Regions from separate parts of the Nocardioides sp. ChNu-99 genome, predicted to be linked through region 1. Evidence: riboswitches for the same ligand, from Rfam matches in the RefSeq annotation. Region 1 holds a riboswitch; the other holds the start of a gene.
The links. A riboswitch is a leader RNA that binds a small molecule or an ion and turns the genes downstream of it on or off. The one in region 1 is predicted to bind cobalamin.
Positions count from the first base shown of each region.

Region 2: it holds a riboswitch for cobalamin, as region 1 does, so the genes downstream of both, KK617_RS11810 (iron ABC transporter permease) here and KK617_RS15040 (nitrite reductase) in region 1, are expected to answer to the same signal.

Region 1 is NZ_JAHWBL010000054.1:8,736-18,816, reverse strand. It holds gene KK617_RS15070 (TetR/AcrR family transcriptional regulator) at 1-478, opposite strand, end outside; gene KK617_RS15065 (organic hydroperoxide resistance protein) at 585-1,016, shown strand; gene KK617_RS15060 (DeoR/GlpR family DNA-binding transcription regulator) at 1,218-2,012, opposite strand; gene KK617_RS15055 (MFS transporter) at 2,042-3,289, shown strand; gene KK617_RS15050 (precorrin-2 C(20)-methyltransferase) at 3,440-5,065, opposite strand; gene KK617_RS15045 (precorrin-8X methylmutase) at 5,062-5,748, opposite strand; partial or broken gene KK617_RS15040 (nitrite reductase) at 6,424-6,627, opposite strand; cobalamin riboswitch at 6,706-6,837, opposite strand; gene bluB (5,6-dimethylbenzimidazole synthase) at 6,869-7,510, opposite strand; gene KK617_RS15030 (ATP-dependent 6-phosphofructokinase) at 7,547-8,878, opposite strand; gene cobN (cobaltochelatase subunit CobN) at 9,087-10,081, shown strand, end outside.
Region 2 is NZ_JAHWBL010000032.1:8,723-18,803, reverse strand. It holds gene KK617_RS11830 (hypothetical protein) at 1-144, opposite strand, end outside; gene KK617_RS11825 (TIGR01777 family oxidoreductase) at 430-1,383, shown strand; gene KK617_RS11820 (ABC transporter substrate-binding protein) at 1,460-2,536, opposite strand; gene KK617_RS11815 (ABC transporter ATP-binding protein) at 2,533-3,390, opposite strand; gene KK617_RS11810 (iron ABC transporter permease) at 3,387-4,406, opposite strand; cobalamin riboswitch at 4,540-4,722, opposite strand; gene KK617_RS11805 (hypothetical protein) at 4,813-5,007, shown strand; gene KK617_RS11800 (serine/threonine-protein kinase) at 5,208-6,716, opposite strand; gene KK617_RS11795 (hypothetical protein) at 6,851-6,988, shown strand; gene ychF (redox-regulated ATPase YchF) at 7,064-8,140, opposite strand; gene KK617_RS11785 (PH domain-containing protein) at 8,221-8,757, shown strand; gene KK617_RS11780 (PH domain-containing protein) at 8,754-10,081, shown strand, end outside.

The DNA of each region.
Region 1 (10,081 bases):
CGGCGTCGCCGAGCCCCATCTCCGCGAGCAGCTCCCGCGCCTGGCGCAGCAGGAAGGCGCGGTGGGCGGCCACGACCGCGCGGGCCGGGTGGTCCTCCTGGGCGATCTCCGCAGCGGCGTTGAGGAACGCGCAGCCCCGGAAGCTCTCGGCGCAGCTCACCTCGGCGACGTGGTCGGCGTACCAGAGCAGCACCGCTGCGGGATCGTCGCTGCGGGCGGCACGCACGCGGGTGAGGGCCTGCTCCTCCTCGGCGGCGACCCGCTCGAGGTAGGCCACCACGAGGTCGTCCTTGGAGGCGAAGTGCCGGTAGAAGGTCACCTTCGAGATGCCGGCGTCCGCGATGAGCCGGTCGGCGCTGACGGCGCGGATGCCGTCGGCGTAGAAGCGGTGCGTCGCCGCCTCGAGGATCCGGGCGCGCACGGCGGGGCCGCGCAGGGTCGGCGCCTCGGCGCGGGCGTCGCTGGTGGTGGGGCTCATGTCCGGTCCTTGCGTAGCGGGCTCCGACGTGTCAGTCTGATGTAGACGTACTAGTCACTCTACATGGCTTCCGGCCGCCGCGCCGGGGGTTCGACAAGGAGAAACGATGCCCACCTCCATCGCGTACACCGCCTCCGCCACCGCGACCGGCGACGGCCGCAACGGCCACGCCTCGACCTCCGACGGCCAGATCGACGTCGAGCTCGTCGTCCCGAAGGAGATGGGTGGCGCCGGCGGCGGCACCAACCCCGAGCAGCTCTTCGCGACGGGCTACGCGGCCTGCTTCCTCGGCGCGCTCAAGGCCGGCGCGAAGGAGCACGGCGTGAAGCTCGAGGACGTCTCCGTCACCGCCGAGGTCGGCATCGGCCCGCGCGAGGACCACGGCTTCGGCCTCGCGGTCAAGCTCTTCGTCGAGTTCGGCGGCGGCGTCTCGCAGGCCGACGCGGAGAAGGCGGTCGAGACCGGCCACCAGATCTGCCCCTACACCCACGCCACCAAGGGCAACGTCGACGTCGTCACCGAGATCGACGTGGCCTGAGGCCCCCTCGCGGGTCCCCCCGCCCCGCGCGCCGCGCCCGCCGTACCGGCCCCCGTCCGGTACGGCGGGCGTCGTCGTCTGCGGGGAGGTCGGCGGAGCCGCCCCCGGGCCCGCTCGTGGTAGGAGCGCCACACCTTCCGCGGCGCTGCTACCACGAACCGGGGGCGACACCACCCGGTACGGCGCACCGCGCCGCCCTGCCTAGCGAGGGGGGTCCGCGTCCTCGTCGGGTTCGACGTCCACCAGGTGCACGTCGACGCCCTCGGCCCGGAAGTCGTCGAGCAGGTCCGGCGCGGCGGCGGTGCTCGTCACGAGGTCGGTGAGGTCGGCGGCGTCGCCGAACCGGAAGGCCGAGGTGCGCGCGAGCTTCCCGGGGGCGGCGACCAGCACGCGTCGCGCCGCACCGGCCAGCACCGCCCGCTTGAGCCGCGCGTCGTCGTGGGTCGTCGACGTCAGGCCCTGCGCGGGCGAGGCGCTGCACGCGCCGATGACGGCGACGTCGGCGCGAAAGTCGCGGATGGCGTCGACGGCCGACGCACCGCCGAACGCGAGCGTGTCCGTCTCGACGACGCCGCCGGGCACGACGACGGTTGCGCCGGGCCGCGCTGCGAGGGCGGCGGCCGCGTGCAGGGACAGGGCGAGCGCCGTGACGGAGCGCCCGGCCAGCGCGTGAGCCACGGCCAGGCAGGTCGTGCCGTTGTCGACGACCACCGCGTCCTCGTCCGCCACGAGTCCTGCCGCCACCGCGGCGAGCGCCGACTTGAGCTCCTGGTCGGCTGCGGACCGGGTGGCGAACGGCATGGGCACGCCGCGCTGCCGCGCCCGTCGTACGCCGCCGTGGGTCCGCACCACGGCCCCGGCGGCCGCCAGTTCTGCAAGGTCCCGGCGGATGGTGACCGCCGAGACACCCGTCAGGTCGACCAGGGCGGCGATCGTGACGGCATCGCCGCCCGTCACGGCCTGCATGATCGCTTTGTGGCGTTTCGATCGTTGCACGTGATCAGTCAACCACCTACGGTCGCGCGGTGCCCGCTGCTCCCGCCTCCTCCACCGCCCTCGCCGCCCGTGTCGGACGTGCGCGCCTGGGCGTCTCGCTCATGTTCTTCACCAACGGGGTGCTCTACAGCGCGCTCCTGCCGCGCTACCCGGAGATCAAGCGGGCCCTCGACCTGTCGGACACCGCGTTCGGCCTGACGGTCGTCGCCTTCCCCGCGGGTGCGATCGCGGCGGCCGCGGCGGGCGCGTCGCTCATCCGCCGCTTCGGTGCGCCCCGGGTGACGGCCGTCGGCTCGGTGCTGCTGGCCGTCGCCATGGGGGTGGCCGGGGTCAGCGGGACCGTGGCGCTGCTCTTCGCGGCCCTCGTGCTCGGCGGCGTCCTCGACGCGGTCGTCGACGCCGCCCAGAACGTCCACGGCATCGCCGTCGAGCGGCTGACCGGGCGGTCGATCATCAACTCGTTGCACGCCATCTGGAGCCTGGGCGCCGCCTCCGGCGGGGTGATCGGCGCCGCCGCGGCCGCCGCCGACGTGGCGATCGGGCTGCAGATGGTCGTGAACGGCGTCGTGTGGGCAGCGGTGGCGCTGCTCGCGGCGCGCCTGTCGCGGCTGCCGCACGGGGCACGGCCCGACGCGGGCGCAGCCTCGGCCGGCGACCCGGCGGGCGACCCGGCGACGACGACGGACGGCGCGGAGCGGGCGCGCCCGGCCGCGCGGCGCGCGGCGTACCGCCTGCTCGTGCCCCTCGTGCTCCTCGCCGTCTGCGGCACGCTGCTGGAGGACGTGGCGAACAACTGGGTGGTGCTCCTCCTCGGCCGCGAGACCGCGGCGCCCGCGGTCGTCGCGGGGCTCGGCCTCACCGTCGTGCTCGTCAGCCAGTTCGTCGGCCGGCTGCTCGGCGACCCCATGACCGACCGCTGGGGCCGGGGCGCGGTCGCCCGGGCCGGGGGCCTGCTCGTCGCCGGTGGTCTCGTGCCGGTGGTGGCGGGCGCGTCGTACCCGTTCGTGCTCCTCGGGTTCGCCCTCATGGGCTTCGGCAGCGCCACGCTCGTGCCGGCGGCGTTCGCGGCCGCCGACCGGGTGCCGGGGCTGCCCGTCGGCACAGGGGTGGCGCTGACGGGCTGGCTCATGCGGCTCGGGTTCCTGGCCACCTCACCGCTCGTGGGCGTGCTGTCGGACGCGACCACCCTGCGCACGGCCATGGTCGTGCCCCTCGTCGCGGGCCTGGTCGCCGCCGTGCTCGCCGAGCGCACGCGCCGCCGCGACCGCGTCACCTGACCGGTTCGTGGTAGCAGCGCCGCACTTTCCGCGGCGCTCCCACCACGACCCGCGCCCGGCCCCGTTCGTGGTAGCAGCGCCACGCTTTCCGCGGCGCTGCTCCCACGAACCGGCGCCACGAGCCGGCGCCACGGACCGGCGGCGCAGCGCTCAGTCCACGCTGCGCGGCGTCCAGACGCGGCCGTGGTCCACCCGGGTGCGGGTGGCGCCGATGATCAGCAGGCACTTCATGTCGACCGTCTCTGGGTCGAGCTCGCCCAGCGTCGTCACGCGCAGCTCCTCCTCGGCCCGGCCGACGTCGCGCCCGACGACGACGACCGTGGCGTCGTCCCGCACCTCCCGCAGCGCCTTCAGCGCGTCGCCGAGCTGGTCGGGTCGGCTGGCCGAGCGCGGGTTGTAGAGCGCCAGCACGAGGTCGGCCTGCGCCGCGGCGCGCAGGCGCTGCTCCACCACGGCCCACGGCTTGAGGCGGTCCGACAGGCTCATCACCGCGAAGTCGCCGCCGATCGGTGCGCCCGCCCGGGCGGCCACGGCCTGCACCGCGGAGACGCCCGGCACGACGCGCACGGGCACGGCGGCGTACGCCGGGTCCTCCGCGGCCGCCGCGACCTGCGCCTCGTGCACGGCGGTCGCCATGCCGAACACCCCGGCGTCGCCGCCGGACACCACCGCGACGCGCTCGCCGCGCAGCGCGAGGTCGAGCGCGAGGCGGGCCCGGTCGACCTCCACGGCGTTGCCGCTGGCGTGACGCGTCAGGCCCTCGCGGTGCGGCACCCGCCGGACGTACGGCGCGTACCCGACCACGTGGTCCACCTCCGCGAGCACCGCGGAGGCCTCGGGCGTCAGCCAGCGGTCCGGCCCCGGGCCGAGCCCGACGACGGCGAGCTCGGCCGGGCCCGCGGCGACGACGCCGGCCGCGCCGACCGCGGCCGGCCGCGTCGCGTCGGCGGCAACGGTCCCCGTCCGCCGGCCCACGCTGTGCAGCGAGTCGCCCGCGACGACGATGAGGGAGAAGTACGGCACCGAGTCCGGGTCGACGTCGACGACGCGCAGGTGCCGCTCGGAGGCCATCGACGCCCGCTCGACGTAGACGGCGTGCTCGAGCCGGCCCGCGGCGGCGAGCGCGCGCCGTACCGCGGGGAACCGGCGGCCGAGCTTCATGATGATCGCGCCGTCCGTGTCCGCCAGCCGGCGCGCGAGCTCGGTCTCGGGCAGGGTGCCGGGCAGGATCGTCAGCACGTCGGTCTGACGAACGAGGGGCGCGGCGACGGTCGCGGTGGCCGCGGCGAACGCGGGCACCCCCGGCACGACCTCGGTCGAGAAGCGCTCGGACAGGGCGTCGTGCATGTACATGTACGACCCGTAGAACATCGGGTCGCCCTCGGCGAGCAGCACGACGTCGCGCCCCGCCTCGAGGTGGGCGGCCAGCCGCGCCGCGGACTCGAGGTAGAAGTCGGCCATCGCGCCGGCGTACCCGCCGGGGTGGTCGGTCGCGCCCGTGGTGACGGGGTAGACGAGCTCCTCCTCGATCGCGCCGGCCGGGACGAGGTCGGCGGCGATGCGGCGGGCGTTCGACTGCTTGCCACGCCCGGCGTGGAAGGCGACGACGTCGGCGGCCGCGATGAGGCGCGCCGCCTTGAGCGTCACCAGCTCGGGGTCGCCGGGCCCGACGCCGACGCCGTGGAAGCGGCCGGGGGTGACGGCGGGGGTGACAGCGGGGGTGACAGCGGGGGTGACAGCGGGGGTGACAGCGGGGGTCGTGCCGGGGGTGCTCACTCCGCCTCCTGGGCGATCGCGTTGAGGGCCGAGGCGGTCATGGCCGAGCCGCCGCGGCGCCCGTGGACGGTGAGGAACGGCAGGTCGTGCGCGCCGGCCCAGGCGGCCAGCGCCTCCTTCGACTCGGCGGCGCCGATGAAGCCGACCGGGCAGCCGACGACCGCGGCGGGCGGCGGGCAGCCGTCGGCGAGCAGCTCGAGGAGGTGGAACAGCGCGGTGGGCGCGTTGCCGATCGCCACCACGGAGCCGGGCAGCCGGTCGGCGAGCAGCGACATCGCGGCGGCGGAGCGCGTGGTGCCCCAGGCCGCGGCGAGCCCGCCGACGCGGGGGTCGCGCAGCGCGCAGAGCACCTCGTTGGCGGCGGGCAGGCGGGCGCGGGTCACGCCCGTGGCCACCATGTGGGCGTCGGTGATGATCGGCGCCCCCGCCGCGAGCGCGGACCGGGCGGCGCGCACCAGCTCGGGGTGCACGACGACGGAGGGGGCGAGGTCGGTCTGCCCGGTGCCGTGCACCATCCGCACGACGACGCGCTCGACGTCCGGGTCGGGCTCGCCGTCGGCGCCCCGGGGGAGGTGGTCGAACCCGCCGGCGGCCCGCACCTCGCGGCGGATGGTGGCGAAGGAGTCGACGTAGATCGCCGCGCCCGAGCCCTCGTAGGCGTAGCGCCGGGTCGGGCGCCGCAGCTCCGCGGCGGCCGCGGGGGCGACGACGACGGGCAGCAGCAGGGAGCGCCAGGGCGTGACGACCACGGGCGCGTCGTCGGGCAGCCCGTCGAGCAGCCGCGCCAGCAGGGGCGGGGTGAGCACCCCCTCGGGCACCGCGACGTGGTCGTGGGTGCCGCCCACCGGCCCGTACGGCGGGGGCTCGGCCGCCGCGGGCACGCGCGGGTCCGGCGCGCCCGCGGGCAGGGGGAGGGGTGCGTCGAGCTCGTCGACGTGCCACGGGGCCTCCGGGCCCTCGCCGCGGGCGACGAGGAACTCGTGGGCGACGCCCAGCAGGGCCGGCACGGCGCCCTCCAGCGGCACCACCGGGCCCCAGCCCGCCGAGCCCCAGCGCACCTGCGCGGTGGTCGCGTCGAGCGCGACGAGGCCGACGTCGGTGGGGCGGCCGAGCACGTCGCCGCGGCCGTCGTCGAGCACGAAGAGGAACCGCGCGGAGAGCCCGGCCAGCGCCGGGTCCGCCCGCAGGGCCTCGTCGAGCGCCCGGGCGACCGGTCGCAGGTCGGCACGTCCCCCCTCGACCCCGGTGAGGGGCGAGACGAGCACGTTGCGCACCAGCTCGTGGCTGCGCGAGGGCAGGAGACCGGTGGCCTCGACGGCGGCGTCGGCCGCGGGCAGCAGCCGGCCGTCCTCCAGCGTGAGGCCGCGCAGCTGCAGGTTGGCGCGCCGCGTCAGGTGCACGTCCCCGTCACCGTGGGCAGCGGCGACCCGGCCGACGGCCCGGAGCGTGCCGGCGTCGGTGGCGCCGCCGACGAGCCGCAGCCGCACGAGGCCGCCGTCCTCGGCGGGCCAGGGCCGGGCGACGCCGGGGCACAGGTCGGTGCGCGTGCGGGTGGCGACCATGGGAGACCTCGTCCGTGCCGGGGCTCGTCACGCGGAGCCCGTCCTCGACACCGGTGGCGGGTGCCACCGGGTGCCAGCAGGTCTTCGGGCTCGGGGTCGACCGGCCGGGACGCCTTCCCAGGGGGATCACCCCCAGTGGCCCCTCTCGAGGAGGTCCCGCCCGTCACCCACACCGCTGCGCGTCAGCCCCGGAGTCGCACCGGGTTCCCTGCCCCTCGCGGGGTCGACTGGCGCGGCGAGACTACCAACCGTCGGCGGTGACGAAGTCCGCGAGCGGCCGGGCGGTCGTCCAGCCGTCGAGCTCCAGCGTCGGACGCTCGTCGAAGTGGGGCGTCGGGCCCAGGCACAGCACGGCCACGGGCTCGGCACCGTCGGGCATGCCGAGCAGCTCGGCGAGGGCCACGGGGTCGAAGATCGACACCCACCCCGTGCCCAGGCCCTCGGCCCGGGCGGCGAGCCACAGGTTCTGGATCGCGCAGGCCACCGACGCCAGGTCCATGTGCGGCATGGTGCGCCGCCCGAAGACGTGCGGCTCCCGACCCTCGCGCAGCGCGACGACCAGCAGCTCGGCGCACTCGCGCACGCCCTCGACCTTGAGCCGCAGGAACTCCGCCGCCCGCTCGTCGAGCGCCGCCGCGGTCGCGTGCCGCTCGGCCTCCACCAGGGCGTGGATGCCCTCGCGCAGGTCGGGGCGGGTGATCCGCACGAAGCGCCACGGCTGCATCAGCCCGACGCTCGGCCCGGCGTGCGCGGCAGCGAGCAGCCGCGCGAGCACCTCGTCGGGCACCGTCGCGCCCGGCACGAACCGGCGCACGTCGCGGCGCTCGCCGATGGCGCGGTAGACGGCGGCGCGCTCGGGGTCGCTGAAGGCGTGGGAGGTCACGGGCGGGGAGGGTACGCCGTCGCGCCGGGCTGCGCCTCAGAGCATCTGGCGCGGCTGGGCCGTCGACTCCAGCACGCTGAGCCACAGGTCGCCGTCGGGGGAGACGCTGTGCGCCCGCTTCGTCACGGCGGGGATGGGCACGTTGACGAAGCGGTGCTTGCGGCGCCCGACCACCACGTCGGTGCGCCCCGACATGGCGGCGTGCACGGCGCTCTGCGCGAGGCGCGCGCAGTAGACGGCGTCGGCGGGGTCGGCGGGCACGGACCGGATGAAGTAGCCGGGGTTGAAGTAGCGCAGCGTCGCCTCCTCGCCGTGCTCGGCGAAGTCGTCGCGGATGCGCTGGCGCAGGTAGCGGCCGGGGTCGCCGAGCACCTGGTTGCCCGACGCGTCGGTCGCGTCCGCCGTCGCCTCGCCGCCCGGGAGGAGGTGCGGACCGACGCCCTCGGCGACCACGATCACGGCGTACCCGCGGTCGGCGACGCGCTGGCGCACGTGGGCGAGCAGGCCGCCGGGCCCCTCCAGGGAGAAGGGCACCTCGGGGATGAGCACGAAGTTGGCGGTCTGCGCGGCCAGCGCCGAGTAGCAGGCGATGAAGCCCGCGTGGCGGCCCATGGTCTGCACGATGCTGACGCCGTTGACCGCCGCCTGGGCCTCGACCTTGGCGGCGGTGATCGACTGCGCGGCGCGCGCGAAGGCGGTCTGGAAGCCGAAGCTCTGCCCGATGTGAGGGATGTCGTTGTCGATGGTCTTGGGCACCCCGACGATCGCGATCGGCAGGCCGCGGCGCGCGCACTCCTCCGACAGCGCGTGGGCGCCGCGCATCGAGCCGTCGCCGCCGACCACGAAGAGGATGTCGATGGCGTGCTCGACGAGGGTGTCGACCATGACGCCCGGGTCGCGGGCGCCGCGTGACGAGCCCAGCACGGTGCCGCCGCGCTCGTGGATGTCGGCGACGTACTCGCGGGTGAGCGCCACCGGCGCCAGCCCGCTCGCGGGGTCGAGGCCGGCGTACCCGTTGCGGAACCCGACGACCTCGGTGACGCCGTAGTGGTCGTCGAGCGAGCGCACGAGCGCGCGGATGACGTTGTTGAGCCCGGGGCACAGCCCGCCGCAGGTGACGACGGCGGCGCGGGTCCGCGACGGCTCGAAGAAGATCCGGGCGCGGGGGCCGCCGGCCTCGAAGGTCGGGAGGTCCTCGCGGGGGACGCCGCGGGCGTCGATGAGCGCGAGGGTGTCGTCCATGAGGATCCGGTCGCCCTCGGCGACGTAGTACTGGTTCGTCGTGCGGCCCTCGACGTAGGAGGCGAGGGGGGACTCGACCGTCGGCTCACCGAGGGTCCTGACCTGGAGGTCCGCGAGGGTCACCACGTGCGGAACCCTAGTGGTCCGTGCCGGCAGCGGTGGTCCGTGCCCTAGGCTGCCGACGACCTTCCGCCGACGGATCCAGGAACCCGGCGCGACTCCGGGGCGGTTCCGCCACTGTGACCCTCGCGACGCCGACGGCGGCGCGGGCCAGCCAGACACTGACCGTCGGCGGTCCTGACCCGACGGGGCGTGAACCCCGAGGAGGAACCCCGTGACCCGCATCGCGCTCGTCTCGACGTCCGACACCGACCTGCTCTCCGCCCGCGCCAGCGGCGTCGAGTTCACGGTCGCGAACCCGTCCCGCTCGGCGCACCAGGAGATGGGGGAGGCGCTCGCGGCGGCCGACCTCGTCGTGGCCCGCATCCTCGGCTCGCCGCAGGACCTGTGCTCCGGGTTCCGCCGCATCGTCGGCACCGGCGTCCCCACCGTCGTCCTCGGCGGCGAGCAGACCCCGAGCGCCGAGCTGATGGAGCTCTCGACGGTGCCGGTGGGCGTCGCGGCGGAGGCCCACCGCTACCTCGCGGAGGGCGGGCCGGAGAACCTGCGCCAGCTGCACGCCTTCCTCTCCGACACGGTCCTGCTGACCGGCGAGGGCTTCGAGCCCCCCGCCTCGCTCCCCGCGTGGGGCTGGGCGGAGCGCCCGCAGGCCGCCGCCCTCGCCGACGCCGGCGACCGGGCGCGGATCGGCATCCTCTACTACCGCGCGCACCACGCCTCGGGGAACACAGCCTTCGCCCACGCGCTGGCCGACGCCGTCGACGCCACGGGCACCGCCGTGGGCCTGCCGATCTACTCCTCCTCGCTGCGCTCGGCCCCCGACGACCTGTACGACGCGCTGGGCTCCCTCGACGCGCTCGTGGTCACCGTGCTGGCCGCCGGCGGCTCGACCCCGGCGGACGTCGCGGCGGGCGGCGCCGACGAGACGTGGGACGTCGAGCGCATCGCCGCCCTCGACGTGCCGGTCCTGCAGGCGCTCGCGCTCACCAGCAGCCGCGAGGAGTGGGAGGCGTCCGACGACGGCGTCTCGCCGCTGGACTCCGCGACGCAGATCGCGATCCCCGAGTTCGACGGGCGCATCATCACGGCCCCGTTCTCGTTCAAGGAGGTCGACGAGGACGGGCTGCCGCGCTACGTGGCCGACCCCGAGCGCTGCGCCCGCGTCGCGGGCATCGCGGCCGCGCACGCCGCGCTGGGCCGCACGCCGGC
Region 2 (10,081 bases), on a different contig from region 1:
GTACTCGTGCCCGACGATCACGAGGGGCTCGTCCTCGTGCAGCTTGCGCAGCCGCCGGACGAGCCGGAGGTAGAGGTCCACCACGTCGGCGTCGTCCGCGTCACCGTGCGGCAGCCGGCCGTCGGCCAGTCCGTCGAGCCGCACGTGGTGGGCGCCTGGCAGCGCCCGGACCTCCCACGCGTCGGGCGCGTGTCCCGGCCACGCCGCCGCCCAGGCGGCGCTCAGGGCCCGGGCGTCTCCGGAGTCCGCGGGCTCCCGGAACGAGCCCGACCTACAGCCGCGCAGCCGTTCGAGGAGGGATCTCACGGCGCTGGTGGGCCCGCCATGTCGACAGCGCTCGGGTGCTCTGGTCCGGTCACCGGGGCATCCTGTCGCGTCCTAGGCCCGCCGCCTATTTGAACGCGTTCAGTTCTGCGCTACGGTCAGCCCATGAGGATCGTGATACCCGGCGGGACCGGGCAGGTCGGAGGCATCCTGCGGCGGGCGCTGGCGGCGGAGGGGCACGACGTCGTCGTGCTCAGCCGGCGTCCGGAGGCCCTCGAGCCGGGCGTGCGGCACGTGGTGTGGGACGGGCGCACCGTCGGCCCGTGGGCCGAGGAGCTCGACGGGGTCGACGCCGTCGTCAACCTCGCCGGCCGCTCCGTCAACTGCCGCTACACCGACCGCAACCTGCGGCAGATGATGGACTCGCGGGTCACCTCGACCCGGGTCGTCGGCGCCGCGATCGCGCAGGCGGAACGGCCGCCCCGGGTGTGGCTGCAGATGAGCACCGCGACGATCTACGCCGACACGCGCGGCCCCGCCCACGACGAGACCCACGGCGTCATCGGCGGCGAGGAGCCCGACGTACCCCTGTACTGGGAGTACAGCGTGCGGATCGCGCGGAGCTGGGAGGCGGCGCAGGCGGAGGCGGCGACGCCCGCCACCCGCCGCGTGGCGCTGCGCACCGCCCTCGTGATGAGCCCCGACCGCGGCGGCATCCTCGACTACCTGCTGTGGATGGCGCGCCTCGGCGTGGGTGGGCCGGTGGCGGGCGGCGGGCAGTACGTCTCGTGGATCCACGAGGACGACCTCGTCCGCGCCGTCCTGCTGCTCCTCGAGCGCGACGACATCGACGGGCCGGTCAACGTCGCCGCCCCGGAGCCGCTCCCCCAGCGAGAGCTGATGCGCGCCCTGCGCCGGGAGTGGGGCCACCGCCCCGGCCTGCCGGCCACGCGGTGGATGGCCGCGCTCGGGGCGTTCGCGCTGCGCAGCGACACGGAGCTGCTCCTCAAGAGCCGCCGCGTCGTGCCCGGGCGGCTGCTCGAGGCGGGCTTCACCTTCGAGCACCCGTCGTGGCCCGAGGCCGCCGCCGACCTCGTGCGGCAGGTGCGGTCGCGCTGAGCGCACCTGCGACAGCAGGCCGGCGACGGCTCGCCCTCCGCCACCGCGACCCCGCACGAACGGGAGGGCCTCGGCGTCAGCCGATCCACTCGTTCCCGGTCAGCTCGTCGAGCGCGGTGATGTCGAGGGTCGGCTCGATGCCCGACTCCGGGGCGAACCCGTAGTGCTCGACCGCCCGCCGTACCCACTCGGCGGCGTCGATGTTGAGCGGGCTCGAGACCCACAGCGCGTAGGGCAGGTTCACGAAGCGCTCCTCGCGCACCGCCGCCAGGTCGCGCGACGCCGGGTTGGAGCGCAGCACCTCGACCTTGTCCTCGAAGGACTGGCCCGGGTAGTCGACGAAGAAGATGACGTCGGGGTCGGCGGCGGCGAGCGTCTCCCAGCCGACCTCGGTCCAGGTGTCGTCGACGTCGGCCGTGGCGTTGGTGACGCCGGCGGCGTCGAAGATGGCCTGGGGCCCGCCGTACGAGCCCGAGGTGAAGATCGCGTCGGTGCCGGAGTCGAAGAGGAACGCCGTCGGCGCCTCGGCGGGCTGCGGCGCCTCCTGCAGCGCGGTACGACGGGCCTCGATGTCGGCGACCACCTGCTCGGCGGTCCCGGCGTGGCCGGTGAGCTCGCCGATGTTGCGCAGGTCGGTCGTCAGGGCCGTCCAGGCGTCCATCGTGCCGCGGCCGCCGTCGTCCTGCTGGCAGGTCTCGCTCAGCAGGTAGGTCGCGATGTCGTGCTCCTCGACCATGTCGGGCACGAGGTTGCGGGCCTCGCTGAACCCGTAGCCCCACCCGGCGAACATCAGCTGCGGGTCGACGGCGAGGACGTTCTCCAGCGTCGGGAACTGGTCGCCGACGACCTCGAGCTCGTCGACACGGTCGTCGGGGTAGGCGAGCTCGAGCACGTCCTGGTCCCGCGCCATGCCGGTGACGGCGACGAGCTCCTCGCGCGCGCCCGCGGCGAGGGCGATCGAGATGATGCCGCCGTCGTAGGCGTAGAGCTCGGTGACGGGCTCGGCGACGGTCAGGTCCTCGCCGCAGTTCTCCACGGTGATGCCGCCCGCGGCGGCCGAGCCGGGGTCGTCCGCCCCGCAGCCGGCGAGCAGGGAGGCGCCGAGGGCGAGCGAGACGAGGCCGACGAGGCGGGCGGGGGCGCTGCTGCTCACGAGAGGTCCTTCCGGGCGTGGATGAGGAGGTGGGACTGGTCGAGGTGGGGGTGGGCGACCTGGGTCGACCCGACCCCGAAGTGGGCCGCGACGTTGGGGGCGCTCAGCACGTCCTCGGGACGGCCGACGGCGACGAGGCCGGCGGGCCCGGCACCCCGCCGGTCGGGGTCGGGCCACCCGACGACGGCGACGACGTCGAAGAAGCGCAGGGCCAGGTCGAGGTCGTGGATGGTGGCGACGAGCGTCTCGGCGCGCTCGGCCAGCACCTCGAGCAGGCGCAGCTGCCAGGAGACGTCGAGGTGGTTGGTGGGCTCGTCGAGCAGCATGACCGGGCACTGCTGGGCCAGGCCGCGGGCCAGCACCGCGCGGCGGCGCTCGCCGCCGGAGAGCTGGTCGCAGGGGTCGTCGACGCGGTCGGCCAGGCCGACGGCGGCCAGCGAGGCGAGCACGACCTCGCGCTCCGCCGTACCCCCGCGGGACCAGGGCCGGGCGCGCGGGACGCGGCCCAGCGCCACCATCTCGCCGACCAGCAGCTCGGCCGCGACCACCTCCTCCTGGGGCACGTAGGCCAGGCGGCGGGCCCGCTCCCGGGTCGACACGTCGTGGCTGTCCTCGAGCCGGCCGGCGGCGTCGGCGATGAGCACGTCGCCCGCCCCGGGGTGCAGCACGCCGGCCAGCACGCGCAGCAGGGTAGTCTTGCCGGCCCCGTTGACGCCGACGATCCCGAGCCGGCCTCCCCGGGGTACGTCGAGGTCCACGTCGCGCAGGACCTCCCGCCCGCCGAGACGGGCCGTGACGCCGCGCAGGCGCAGCGCCAGGTCGGGGGGCGCCTGCGACGGGCTCCCGGCGCTCACCGGCCGCCGCCGAACTCGTAGCGGCCCCGGCCCATGAGCAGCAGGAAGAGCGGCGCGCCGACGACCCCGGTCACGACCCCCAGGGGGATCTCCTGGGGCCGCACCGCGAGGCGGGCCACCACGTCGACCCAGAGCAGGAACAGACCGCCGCCGAGCGCCGCGACCGGCAGCACGACGCGGTGCTGCGCGCCGACGACCAGCCGGGCGGCGTGGGGCACGATGAGGCCCACGAAGCCGATGCCGCCGCTCACCGCGACCAGCACGCCGACGAGCACCGCGAGGCCCACGAAGAGGGTGGTGCGCAGCCCGCCCACGCTGACGCCGAGCGCCGACGCGGTCTCGGGACCGGCCGCGAGGGCGTCCATCCACCGGTGGATCGCGACCATGGCCACGGTCGCCACCGCGACGACGACGGCGGGGATCACGAGCTTCTCCCAGGTCGCGCCGCCGACGCTGCCGAGCATCCAGAACATGACGGAGTTGGCGGCGCGCGGGTCGTCGCTGAGGAAGACGAGGAACGAGGCGATCGCCGACAGCCCCGAGGAGAGGACGACCCCGGAGAGCACGAGGCGCAGCGGCGTCAGGCCGCCCTGCGCGGTCGCCACCAGCCACACGAGGAGCGCGGCCACGAGGGCGCCCAGCAGGGCGCCGACGGAGATGGCGTAGATGCCGAGCGCGCCGAGCACCCCCATGGTGATGACCGCCGTCGCGCCGACGGACGCCCCCGAGCTGATGCCCAGCAGGTACGGGTCGGCCAGCGGGTTGCGCACCAGGGTCTGCATGCCGGCGCCGGCCACGGCCAGGCCGGCGCCCACGATGAAGGCCAGCAGCGCCCGCGGCAGGCGCAGCTCCCACACGATCACGTCCCAGCGGCCCGGCTCGCGCCCGGCGAGGCGGTCGGTCACCGCCGACACGACCTCGCCGACGGGGATCGCCTCGGACCCGAAGGCCAGCGACACGACGATGCTCGCGAGCGCGGCCGCGGACAGCACGAGGACGAGCGGCCAGAACGGCAGGCGCCGGCGGGGGCGCGCGGTCCGGGTCCGCTTCCCGTGGCTCACGGGGTGGGGCCGGTGGTGGGTTCGGGACGGGGTGACGGGTCCACGGCGAGGTGCCTCTCGGGTCCGGGGCCCTGTGCGCGAGGGCCCGCTGTCGAACACGTGAGCCGACAGGTCTTCGGACTCGGGATCGGCCGACGACACCGCCTTCCCAGGGCTCCCGCCCCAGTGGCACCTGGTGTCGCCGTCTCCCTCACCGCTGCGCGCCAGTCCCGGATTCCCACCGGTGTTCCCTGGCATCCGTTCGGATGCGATCGACTCGGGTCGGAACGTAGCACGGGGGCGCCGCGCGCGGGGCCCGCGGTCTCAGCGCCCGGCGAGCAGGGGGGTGCGCGGCGGCCGCGCCTGGGCCACACTGCTCGGCATGGAGCTCGTCTGGGTGGCTGCGGCGGTGGCGGCACTGCCGCTCGCGCTCGCCGTGCTCACCGCGCGCGGCAGCCGGCGGCGCGGTGCGGGACGGGTGCGCGCGGCGGCGGCCGGCGCGCTGTTCCCCGTCACGTGGGTGGCGTGGTACCTCGTGGACGCGCCCCCGCGGTGGTGGCACGCGGCGGGCGGCTGAGCGGTACGGCGAGCGCCGTACCGGCCCGGTGGGTCACGTCGGACGGGTCAGAGGACGACCAGCACCAGGACGAGCAGCGCGGTGAGCGCCAGCGAGAGCAGGATCGAGCCGAAGCAACCGAGGCGGTTGCTGAAGAACAGGAACACGGGGGCCTCCGGGGGTAGGCGTGGACCGGGGCAGGTACCCGACGCGGCCGCCGGTCAGCCGGTGACCTCGTCGTCGACGATGACGTAGCCGCCGTCCGTGGGCTCCAGGTAGAGCCGACGGACCTCGCTCTGCGACGACCCGTCGGTGGTGTAGGTGAGGGACACGTCGACCGCGTCCTCGCCCGCCGGCTGGACGTCGTCGACCGACACGGCATCGATCGTCGCCCAGAAGCCCTCGTAGTTGTCGAGGCTGCCGATCTCGGCCTGGAAGCCGCTGCCGAGCATCGCCCACGCCGTCGCGGTGTCGCCGGGCAGCGCCCCGTAGTAGGACTCGACGAACGCGGCACGGCCGGCCTCGTCGTCGGGCGCGGAGGTGGTCGTCGTGGGCGCGGGCTCGGAGGTCGAGGCGCTCGGCTCCGGGCTCGTCGGCTCGTCCTCGGTGGCCGTGCTCGCCGGGGCCTCGCTGGTGGGGGTGGCGCTCGCGCGGTCGTCGGCGCTCTGCTGGTCGTCGTCGCCCTGGCCCCAGACGAGGAACGCGACGCCGCCCAGCACGGCGAGGAGCGCGAGCGCGGCGACGAGCGACCAGCGCCTCCGATGGGCGCGGTCGTCGGGCGGGTCCGGTGCGACGGGCGGGGGCGGTGCCGGGCGCGCCTGCGTGGCGACGGGTACGGCGACCGGTTCGGCGACCGGTTCGGCCGGCGACGCCGGCGTGGTCGGGCCCAGGAACGCTCCCGAGCGCGGCAGCGCCTCCCCGGAGCCGTGCCGCACCGCCACGCGGCGCAGGGCGTGGGCGGCGTCGTCCATCGACCAGCGGGACACCGGGTCGGGGTCCATCATCCGGGCGAGGACGTCGCCGAGGACGCCCGCCCGCTGCGGCTGCGGCGGGCGCTGCGTGGCGATCGTGGCGAGCAGCGCGATGGCGTTGCCCTGCTCGGGGTACGGCGGAGCGCCCTCCACCGCCGTGTACAGCGTGGCCCCGAGCGCCCAGACGTCGGCGGCCCGGCTGGGCTCCTCACCGCGGGCCAGCTCGGGCGAGAAGAACGCCGGGCTCCCGACGACGATGTCGGAGCGCGTCAGCTGGTCGTCCCCGGAGGTGCGGGCGATGCCGAAGTCGGAGATCTTCGCGACGTCGTCCTCGGTGACCAGGATGTTGCCGGGCTTCACGTCGCGGTGCACCGTGCCGCGGTGGTGGGCGGCCACCAGACCGTCGGCGACCTGCGCGCCGATCCGGGCGACGCGCGCCGGCGACAACGGACCCTCCTCGGCGACGATCTGCGAGAGGGTCCGGCCCGCGACGTACTCCATGACCATCCAGATGTGGTCGCCGTCCTGGATGGCGTCGTACACCGACACGACGTTGCGGTGGTTGAGCGCCGCGAGCGAGCGCGCCTCCCGCATCGCGCGGGCCATGTCGGGCGTCGACTCGCCCGGCAGCTTGCCGACCTGCTTGGCGGCCACCGCCCGGCCGAGGACCTCGTCGTGGCACAGCCAGACGCTGCCCATCCCCCCGCGTCCGATCTCCCGCTCGATGCGGTAGCGGCCGGCGATGATCTGCGGCGGCATGCGGCTCCTCCTCCGGATCGGCTGGCTCGTCGTGGCCCTGCTGGGGTCGTCGCGCTCCGCACCCGTTACCCACCGGGCGCGCCGACCACGCTCCCACGGCGGGTGAGCCAGCGGGCGGTGGGTACCGAACCTCCATGAAGCTGTTGAGGAGCGCCGCTGTGATCGGGATCGGCAAGAAGCTGTACGACGAGGCCCGCAAGCCGCACAACCAGGCCAAGATCAAGAAGGCGGTGGCGTCGGCGAAGAACCGACGCTCGCGCCCGAAGCACTGACACCCACGCTCGTCGTCGGCGGCCGATGGTCACCGACGGCGGGCGTGGGTGGCAGGGCGTCTGCCGCTGCGCGGCTCACACGTTGAAGCGGAACTCCACCACGTCGCCGTCGGCCATGACGTAGTCCTTGCCCTCCATGCGGACCTTGCCGGCCTCCTTGGCCTTCTGCATCGAGCCCGCGGCGACGAGGTCGTCGAACGAGACGATCTCGGCCTTGATGAAGCCGCGCTGGAAGTCGGTGTGGATGACGCCGGCGGCCTCGGGGGCGGTCGAGCCCTTCTTGATCGTCCAGGCCCGTGTCTCCTTGGGGCCGGCGGTCAGGTAGGTCTGCAGGCCGAGGGTGTCGAAGCCGACGCGGGCGAGCACGTCGAGGCCGGGCTCGTCGACGCCCGTCTCGGCGAGCATCTCGCGGGCCTCGTCGTCGTCGCCGAGCTCGACCAGCTCGGCCTCGAACTTCGCGTCGAGGAAGATCGCCTCGCTGGGCGCGACGAGGTCGCGCATCTTCTGCTTGAGCTCCTCGTCGGCGAGCTCGTCGGCGTCGCAGTTGAAGACGTAGATGAACGGCTTGGCGGTCAGCAGCGACAGCTCGCGCACGAGCTCGCGGTCGACCGAGGTGGCGATGATCGGCGTACCGGCCTCGAGGTGGCCGAGCGCCTCCTTGGCCGCGGCGAGGGTCGCGGCGAGCTCCTTCTTGGCCCGCGCCTCCTTCTCCAGCCGCGGGATCGCCTTCTCGACCGTCTGCAGGTCGGCCAGGATCAGCTCGGTCTGGATGGTCGAGATGTCGTTGGCGGGGTTGACCTCGCCGTCGACGTGGGTGACGTCCTCGTCGCGGAACACGCGGGTGACCTGGCAGATGGCGGCCGACTCGCGGATGTGGGAGAGGAACTTGTTGCCCAGGCCCTCGCCCTCGCTCGCGCCGCGGACGATGCCGGCGATGTCGACGAACTCGACGGTCGCGGGCAGCACCTTGGCGGAGCCGAAGATCTCCGCGAGCACCGCGAGGCGCTCGTCGGGCACGCCCACGACGCCGACGTTGGGCTCGATCGTGGCGAACGGGTAGTTCGCCGCGAGCACGTCGTTCTTCGTCAGCGCGTTGAAGAGCGTCGACTTGCCTGCGTTGGGGAGACCGACGATGCCGATGGTGAGAGCCACGGGGCGCGAGTGTACGGCGCGCCGCACCCGCCGCTCACATCTGCGGCCGCCCCGTCGGTGCGGCGTGGGAGGCTCGCTCCGTGAGCACCCCGACGTCGCCGCCCCGGCAGGATCCGCCCGCGGACCCGACCCCCGTCGCCCTGCGCCTCCCGGCGCACCAGGTGTCGCCGCGCGCCCGCGGCTACTGGCGGCTCACCGCGGCGCTGGCGACGTCGCTCCCGGTGATCGGCCTGGCGGTGGCCTGGGTGCTGTGGGGCGAGCGGCCGTGGTGGTTCACGCTGCTCCTCGTCGCGTCCGTCGTGGTCCTGCTCGTCGAGGTCGTCGTGATGCCGCCGCTGCGCTACCGCATCCACCGGTGGGAGGTCACCGGCGACGCCGTCCACACCCGCAGCGGCTGGCTGAGCATCGACGAGCGGGTGGCCCCGCTGTCGCGCGTGCAGACGGTCGACTCCTCGCAGGGGCCGATCCAACGCATGTTCCGCCTGCGGTCGCTGACCGTCACCACCGCGTCGGCGGCCGGCCCGATCAGCATCGAGTGCCTCGACGAGCAACTGGCCCGCGAGCTCGTCGCCGACCTCACGGCCATCACCTCCGCCACCCGGGACGACGCGACGTGAGCGAGCTGCACCCCCCGCCGTACGACCGGCCGGTCGACCCGGACGACGGCTGGACGCGCCTCGACAAGCGGATGCTCGTCATCGGCCCGGTGCGCGTGCTGGGGCAGTTCGCCTTCCCGCTGCTGCTCGGCTTCATCGGCATCGGCACGCAGATGGGCCCGTGGGCGCTGCTCTTCGTGCCGATCGCCGTCGTGGCCGCGTGCGTGCTGGGCGCGATCCCGTGGCTGACGACGTACTACCGCCAGACCGCCACCCACTTCGAGGTCCGCCGCGGCCTGCTCAACCGCACCAACCAGACGGCGCCGCTCGACCGGGTGCGCAGCGTCGACCAGACCGCGTCGCTGCTGCACCGCGTGCTCGGCGTGACGAAGGTCGAGATCGGCACCGGCGTCGACGACAGCCGCATCACCCTGGACGTCGTGACCGCCCCGGAGGCCCACCGTCTGCAGGTCGCGCTGCTGCCCCGGACCGCAGGGGGCGCGGGGCCGGCCCCGACCCCCGCCGTCGGTGGGGGCGAGGCGGCGGCGGACGCGTCGCCGGACCCGCCGGAGGCCGTGCCGGGCTCCCCCGTCGGCGTGCCGGGTCCCGGTGCGGAGCAGGTGCTCGCGACGCTGCGGTGGTCGTGGCTGCGCTTCGCGCCGCTGAGCCTCGCGCGGCTCGCGATCGTGGCCGGCGCGTTCGGTGCCGGCTCGCAGTTCTTCGACGACCTGCCGGTCTTCGACACCGAGCACGCCTCGGCGCTGTGGGACTGGCTGGGCCGGCAGTTCCTGCCGCTGCTGCTGCTCGTGGTCGCCGTCGTGCTGCTCGTGCTGTGGCTGGTGATCTCGCTGACGGGGTACGTCGTGCAGTGGGCCGGCTTCCGCCTCGTGCGCCAGCCGGGTGGGCGCCGGCCCGGCGACACCTCGCTCCACCTGCGCGCCGGCCTGCTCACGACGCGCTCCGTCACCGTGGAGGAGCGGCGCGTGCGCGGCGTCGAGCTCGTCGAGCCCGCCCTGATGCGGTTCGCGGACGGCGCGGAGCTGTCGACGCTCGCCACCGGGGTCGAGAACGGCACCACCAAGGTGCTGCCCTCCTGCCCCCTCGACGTGGCGGTCGCCGTCGGACACGACGTGCTGGGCCCCGACGCGGCGGCCGCCGCTCCCCTCACCACCCCCCTCGTCGCGCACGGCCCGGGTGCTCGCCGCCGCGCCCACGTGCGCTGGCAGTGGTCGACGCTGATCTTCGGCACGGCAGCCCTCGCCGCGCTCCTGGTCGACGGCACGCCCGCCTGGGCGCCCGTGCCGGTGGTCGTGTTCTTCGCGGTGCTCGGCGTCGCGGGGGCGGA